One region of the Streptomyces sp. NPDC006385 genome, then DNA from elsewhere that is predicted to be linked to it. Evidence: riboswitches for the same ligand, from Rfam matches in the RefSeq annotation. Region 1 holds a riboswitch; each other region holds the start of a gene.
What was found. A riboswitch is a leader RNA that binds a small molecule or an ion and turns the genes downstream of it on or off. The one in region 1 is predicted to bind thiamine pyrophosphate.
Positions count from the first base shown of each region.

Region 1 (2,260 bases):
CTTCGCCGGGTCCATGGTCTCGGGATCCTCGGCCTGCGGTCCGTACTTCACGAACTCCTCCGGCACCTGGGCGCCCTCCCGCACCGGGTAGACGAACATGTTGAGCGGCATGTCGTCCTGGAAGGTCTTGGTGAGCATGAAGTCGAGCAGCGCCTTGCCGCCCTCGGTGTTCTCGGCGTTGCTCAGCAGTCCCGCGTACTCGACCTGGCGGAAGCAGGTGCCGGTCGCCACGCCCGTGGGCGCGGTGCTCGGCTTCGGGTCGGCGTAGATCACCTCGGCGGGCGGCGAGGAGGCGTACGACACGACGAGCGGCCGGTCGGCCTTCGCCTTCTTGCCGCCGGCGGAGCCGGAGAACTCCTCGTTGTACGCCTGCTCCCAGCCGTCGACGACCTTGACGCCGTTGGCCTTGAGCTTCTTCCAGTAGTCCTGCCAGCCGTCGTCGCCGTACTTCGCGGCCGTGCCCAGCAGGAAGCCGAGGCCGGGCGAGGAGGTGGAGGCGTTCTCGGTGACGAGGAGGTTCTTGTACGCGGGCTTGATCAGATCGTCGTACGACGTCGGCGGGGCCAGCTTGTGCTTGCTGAAGTACGCCTTGTCGTAGTTGACGCAGATGTCGCCGGTGTCGATGGGCGTGACCCGGTGCTCGTCCTGGTCGGCGAGGTACTCGGGCTTGATGGTGTCGGCGCCCTTCGGCTCGTACGACTGGAACAGGTCGTTGTCGAGCGCCCGGGAGAGCAGGGTGTTGTCGACGCCGAAGAAGACGTCGCCCTGCGGGTTGTCCTTGGTCAGGATCGCCTTGTTGACGGCCTGACCGGCGTCGCCGTCCTCCAGGACCTTGACCTTGTAGCCGGACTGCTTCTCGAAGGCGGCGAGGACGCTCTTGGAGACGGCCCACGAGTTGTGGCTGACGAGCGTGACGGTCTTGGACCCGCCGCCGCTGCCGTTGCCGCCGTCGCCGTCGGACGACCCGCACGCGGCCAGCGCGGGCAGCGCGACGAGTCCGAAACCGGCGGCGAGGACCGTGGCCTTCTTGGTGATGCTCACTAATTCCTCCTGGAGTGACCAGGAAGAGACGCGGCCCTGCCCGGGGCCTCTGGGGCTCCGGGCAGGGCGCAACAGCTCGAGTGATGACCGATCTCCCTACCCAGAATGACCTGGGCCAGGTTCGGAGGGTCTGCGGCCGGTACCGCACTCTCAGCGCTGTGGCGCTCCCCTGTCGGAATATGCAGATGTTCTTACGGCGGTCAGACTACCGCTCGGTCGCGGCGAGCTGCCCGCATGCCCCGTCGATCTCCTGACCCCGGGTGTCCCGGATCGTCACCGGTACACCATGCGCGGCGATGGCCTCGACGAACGCCTTCTCGTCCTCGGGCCGGGAAGCGGTCCACTTGGAGCCCGGAGTCGGATTCAGCGGAATCAGGTTCACATGCACCGGCTTGCCCTTGAGCAGCCGGCCGAGCCGGTCACCGCGCCATGCCTGGTCGTTGATGTCGCGGATGAGGGCGTACTCGATGGACAGCCGACGCCCCGATCTGGCGACGTACTCGAATCCGGCGTCGAGCACCTCACGCACCTTCCACCGCGTGTTCACGGGGACGAGGGTGTCGCGCAGCTCGTCGTCGGGGGCGTGCAGCGAGATCGCGAGACGGCACTTGAAGCCCTCGTCGGCGAACCGGTGGATGGCCGGGACGAGGCCGACGGTCGAGACGGTGATCCCGCGCTGGGACAGCCCCAGCCCGTCCGGCTCGGGGTCGGTGAGCCGGCGGATGGCGCCCACGACCCGGTTGTAGTTGGCGAGGGGCTCACCCATGCCCATGAAGACGATGTTGGACAGCCGAGCGGGCCCGCCGGGCACCTCACCGTCCCGCAGCGCCCGCATCCCGTCCACGATCTGGTGGACGATCTCGGCGGTCGACAGATTCCGGTCCAGCCCCGCCTGCCCGGTCGCGCAGAACGGGCAGTTCATCCCGCATCCCGCCTGCGAGCTGATGCACATGGTCACCCGGTCCGGGTACCGCATCAGCACCGACTCGACGAGCGTCCCGTCGAACAGCCGCCACAGCGTCTTGCGGGTGTCGCCCTGGTCGGTCGACAGATGCCGTACGACGGTCATGAGCTCGGGAAAGAGCTCCTCCCGCAGCTTGGCGCGCGCACCGGCGGGGATGTCGGTCCACTGCTCCGGGTCGTGCGCGTACCGCGCGAAGTAGTGCTGCGAGAGCTGTTTGGCGCGAAACGGCTTCTCGCCGATCGCTGCGACGGCGTC
Region 1 is NZ_JBEXQG010000003.1:20,306-22,565, forward strand. It holds gene ABZ078_RS02745 (thiamine ABC transporter substrate-binding protein) at 1-1,041, opposite strand, end outside; TPP riboswitch at 1,117-1,222, opposite strand; gene rlmN (23S rRNA (adenine(2503)-C(2))-methyltransferase RlmN) at 1,247-2,260, opposite strand, start outside.

Region 2 (2,260 bases), on a different contig from region 1:
ACCACTTCCGGAGTCGAGACCTTGACCGTGACCACTACCGGAGCCGAAACCTTGACCGTGACCATCTCCGGAATCGCGACCGGGACCACGACCACTTCCGGAACCGAGACCGTGGTCACGACCACTTCCGGAATCGCGACCGTGACCATGACCACTTCCGGAGCCGTGACCAGCCCCGCCCCCGCCCCCGGACCCCTGCCCCGGTACGCCGCGGTAGCCGGGACCGTAACCCTGCACGCCACCCGAACCGGGTCCGCGTTCGTGCCCGCCGCCGACCCCGCTCCCGCGCTCCTGCATCCCACCGGAGCCCTGGCCGTGTTCGTGCCAGCCGTCGGATCCAGCCGCGTCACCGTCGGGACCGCCTCCGGCACCACGGCCGAAGCCACTGTCGTAGGCACCGTCGTATCTGCCGCGGGGAATCGCCGAACCCCGGCCGTCGGTACGGCCGTTGCCCCGCGCGGGGCCGTTTCCGGAGCCGGAGCCGCGGTGCGGCTCGGGCGGTGGGTACGGAGGTTCATGCGTCGTGGTCACCGACCGATCATCGCAAGAACGACGGGGGCCCTCTGTTCACCGCGCCCGAATTGACGCTAGCGTGGAGCCACCTTTGTACACGCGGGAGCTCGGAGCACCGGGCTGAGAGGGCGCTGACCTCCGTCCCAGCGATGTTTCACATGAAACATCACCCATCGCGAGTGATGTTTCACACGAAACGTCGGCAGACGGAAGCCGCTGCGTCGACCGCCGAACCTGTTACCGGGTAATGCCGGCGTAGGGAGTAGGTCTCATGACCATCAAGGACGCGCGCACGCCTGCCTCCGTTCAGGACGAGAAGTCCCAGGAGGCCGGGAAGTCCATCGGCTGGCACAAGGCGTACGTCGAGGGCTCACGCCCCGATCTGCGGGTGCCGGTCCGCCAGGTGCACCTCACCAACGGGCAGTCGGTCACGCTGTACGACACGTCGGGCCCGTACACCGATCCACTCGCCGAGACAGATGTCCGCCGCGGACTGCCCGCGCTGCGGGAGAACTGGATCATCGCCCGCGGCGACACCGAGGAGTACGCGGGCCGCCCCGTCCGTCCCGAGGACGACGGGATCAAGCACACCTCGCCACGTGGCGGCCTGCGCAACCTCGACGCGGTCTTTCCCGGACGGCCGCGCCAGCCGCGTCGCAGCCGGGACGGCAAGGCCGTCACACAGCTCGCCTACGCGCGCCGTGGCGAGATCACCCCGGAGATGGAGTTCGTGGCCATCCGCGAGAACGTTTCTCCCGAGGTGGTGCGTGAGGAGATCGCGTCAGGCCGGGCGGTGCTGCCCGCCAACGTGAACCACCCGGAGATCGAGCCGATGATCATCGGCAAGCGGTTCCTGGTGAAGGTCAACGCCAACATCGGCAACTCGGCGGTCACCTCCTCCATCGAGGAGGAGGTCGAGAAGATGACCTGGGCGACGCGCTGGGGCGCCGACACGGTCATGGACCTGTCCACCGGCCGCAACATCCACACCACCCGCGAATGGGTGCTGCGCAACTCCCCCGTACCGATCGGCACGGTGCCGCTGTACCAGGCACTGGAGAAGGTCGACGGCAGGGCCGAGGATCTGACCTGGGACATCTACAAGGACACGGTCATCGAGCAGGCCGAGCAGGGTGTGGACTACATGACGGTCCACGCGGGCGTGCGCCTGCCGTACGTGCCGCTCACCGCCAACCGCAAGACCGGCATCGTCTCGCGCGGCGGCTCGATCATGGCCGCGTGGTGCCTGGCGCACCACAAGGAGAGCTTCCTGTACGAGAACTTCGAGGAGCTCTGCGAGATCCTCGCGGCGTACGACGTCACATACTCGCTGGGTGACGGCCTCAGGCCCGGCTCGATCGCGGACGCCAACGACGAGGCGCAGTTCGCGGAGTTGAAGACGCTCGGAGAACTCAACCGGATTGCCAAGCGTTTCAACGTACAGACCATGATCGAGGGCCCGGGACATGTCCCGATGCACAAGATCAAGGAGAACATCGACCTTCAGCAGGAGATCTGCGATGAAGCTCCGTTCTATACGCTCGGCCCGCTGACGACCGACGTCGCCCCGGCGTACGACCACATCACCTCCGGCATCGGTGCCGCGATGATCGCCTGGTGGGGCACGGCCATGCTCTGCTACGTCACGCCCAAGGAGCACCTGGGCCTGCCCAACCGTGACGACGTCAAGACCGGCGTCATCACCTACAAGATCGCTGCCCATGCGGCCGACCTCGCCAAGGGGCAC
Region 2 is NZ_JBEXQG010000066.1:13,819-16,078, forward strand. It holds TPP riboswitch at 603-792, shown strand; gene thiC (phosphomethylpyrimidine synthase ThiC) at 785-2,260, shown strand, end outside.
Region 2: another riboswitch for thiamine pyrophosphate. It lies ahead of thiC (phosphomethylpyrimidine synthase ThiC); the one in region 1 lies ahead of ABZ078_RS02745 (thiamine ABC transporter substrate-binding protein).

Region 3 (2,260 bases), on a different contig from region 1:
GCGACCGTGGTCAGCTCCGTCCCGGACGCCACCAGCGCCCGCTCCAGCACGTCCAGGCTGGGCGCCCCGCCCGTGCCCATGATCAGGCGGGACGTGAAGGACGTGTCGCCGATGACAAAGGGATCGTCGGCCATGGTTCAGCCTCCTTGGACGGCGGTGAGGACCTCGACGCGGTCGCCCTCCGAGAGGGACGTCGACGGCCACTGCGCGCGCGGGACGACGGTTTCGTTGAGGGCGGCGGCCACTCCGGAGGGCGCCGCGGTGAGGGACTTCACGAGCGCGTCGAGAGCTGTGCCGGGCTCGATCCGCCGACGCTCGCCGTTGACCGAGATGGTGACCGGGTGGCTCATGCGGGCTGCTCCGTGAGTGCGGCGGGACTGAAGCGCCTGGGCGTGAACGGCCGGGCCTCTTCCGGGAGTTCACCGGTGGCCAGGACCTGCGCCATGGCGTCGCCGGTGACCGGCGTGAGCAGCACGCCGTTGCGGTAGTGCCCGGTGGCCAGCAGCAGCCCCGCCAGCTCGGTCGGGCCGAGCAGCGGCGCGTTGTCGGGGGAGCCGGGGCGCAGACCCGCCCGCGTCTCGGTGAGCGGCAGCTCCGTGATGCCCGGCACCAGCTCGTGCGCGTCGCGCAGCAGCTCGTACACCCCGCCCGCGGTCACCGTCGTGTCCCAGCCGAGCTCCTCACTCGTCGCCCCGACGACCAGCTCCCCGCTCTCGCGCGGCACCAGATACACGTGGCTGCCGCGCACCACGGCCCGTACGGTCCGGCTCAGGAACGGCGCGTACCGCTTCGGCACCGTCAGCCGCAGCACCTGGCCCTTCACCGGGCGGACCGGCGGCAGTACGTCGGCGGGGACCCCGGGCAGCCGCCCGCTGCGGCTGCCGGCGGCGAGGACCACCTGGCCCGCGCGCAGCTCGGTGCCGTCCGCCGTGGTGACACCGGCGGCCCGGTCCCGTACGACGTCGAAGCGCTCGGCCCAGGCCCGGTGGAAGACCACACCGGCCCGCTCGCACGCGGCCACCAGTGCCCCGGCCAGCCGCCGCGGATCGATCTGGTGGTCCCCGTCCACGCGCAGCCCGCCGCGCACGCCCGGCGCGAGCATCGGCTCCAGACGCCGGCACTCGCGCCCCGACAGCCACTCGGAGTCCAGCCCCGACCGGCGCTGAAGGGCGTGCAGTTCCCGCAGGTGGGCCCGGTCGTCGGAATCCAGCGCGACGGCGAGCGTGCCGCAGCGGCGGTAGCCGAGGTCATGGCCGGTGAGGTCGGTGAGCTCGGCCACGAAGTCGGGGTAGCGGCGGGCCGAGGCCAGATTCAGGCCCAGCAGCGTCTGCTCGCCGTAGTGCAGCTCCGTGACGGCGGCCAGCATCCCGGCCGCCACCTGGGCGGCGCCGCCGCCCGGCTCGGGGTCCACGACAGCCGTGGAGAACCCGCTCTGCGCGGCCCGCCACGCCGTGACCAGGCCGATGATGCCGCCCCCGATGACGAGGACGTCTGACGTTCGCGTACGCGACATGGGCGTCCAGCCCCTCCCTTCGCCGGCATGACCCGGATCAGGTTCGTACGGTCGGAGGCCGCCAGCCTCCCTCTCAGCCCGGTGCGTCCGGGCTCCCGCGAGTGCTCTACGTTGGCCACCCTAGCCCGCCGCCGTGTGTCTCAGTAAGGGAGCCTGTGCCCGTGGCCCGTTCGCTCGACGGTCTCGTCCTCGCCCCTGTGGCCGATCAAGCCCCAGGTCAGGTGGGTACCCGCACCCGGTTCACGTACCACGAGAAGGAGGGTGAGGTCTGGGCGGAGTACGCGGGCGGCGACGTCGTACGCGGACACCTCGTGGGCACCAGGGAAGGCGACCGGCTGGACTTCCGCTACGTGCAGCTCAAGCGGGACGGCACGACGTCGTCGGGGCACTGTGTGTCGACGGTCAGCGAGCTGCCCGACGGACGGGTGCGCCTGGAGGAGACCTGGGAGTGGGAGTCGCAGGCGGGCGCGGGGACGAGTGTTGTGGAGCAGGTCACTGAGCATGCCCCCTGACTGACGAATTGTCAGTTGTCTATGGTGATCAGGTGAGCGAGCAGACGCAGCGACAGGGCACGTCACAGGCGCGGCGCGTGGTCGTCGCCGGCGCGGGCATGGCCGGTGTGCAGACCGCGGTCGCCCTGCGGGAGCGGGGCTTCACCGGGACCGTCACACTGATCGGCGCCGAGCCCCACCAGCCGTACGACCGGCCGCCCCTGTCCAAGGCCGTGCTGCTCGGCAAGGCCGAGGG
Region 3 is NZ_JBEXQG010000045.1:21,168-23,427, reverse strand. It holds gene ABZ078_RS28750 (thiazole synthase) at 1-134, opposite strand, end outside; gene thiS (sulfur carrier protein ThiS) at 138-350, opposite strand; gene thiO (glycine oxidase ThiO) at 347-1,513, opposite strand; TPP riboswitch at 1,511-1,622, opposite strand; gene ABZ078_RS28735 (hypothetical protein) at 1,675-2,025, shown strand; gene ABZ078_RS28730 (FAD-dependent oxidoreductase) at 2,058-2,260, shown strand, end outside.
Region 3: another riboswitch for thiamine pyrophosphate. It lies ahead of thiO (glycine oxidase ThiO); the one in region 1 lies ahead of ABZ078_RS02745 (thiamine ABC transporter substrate-binding protein).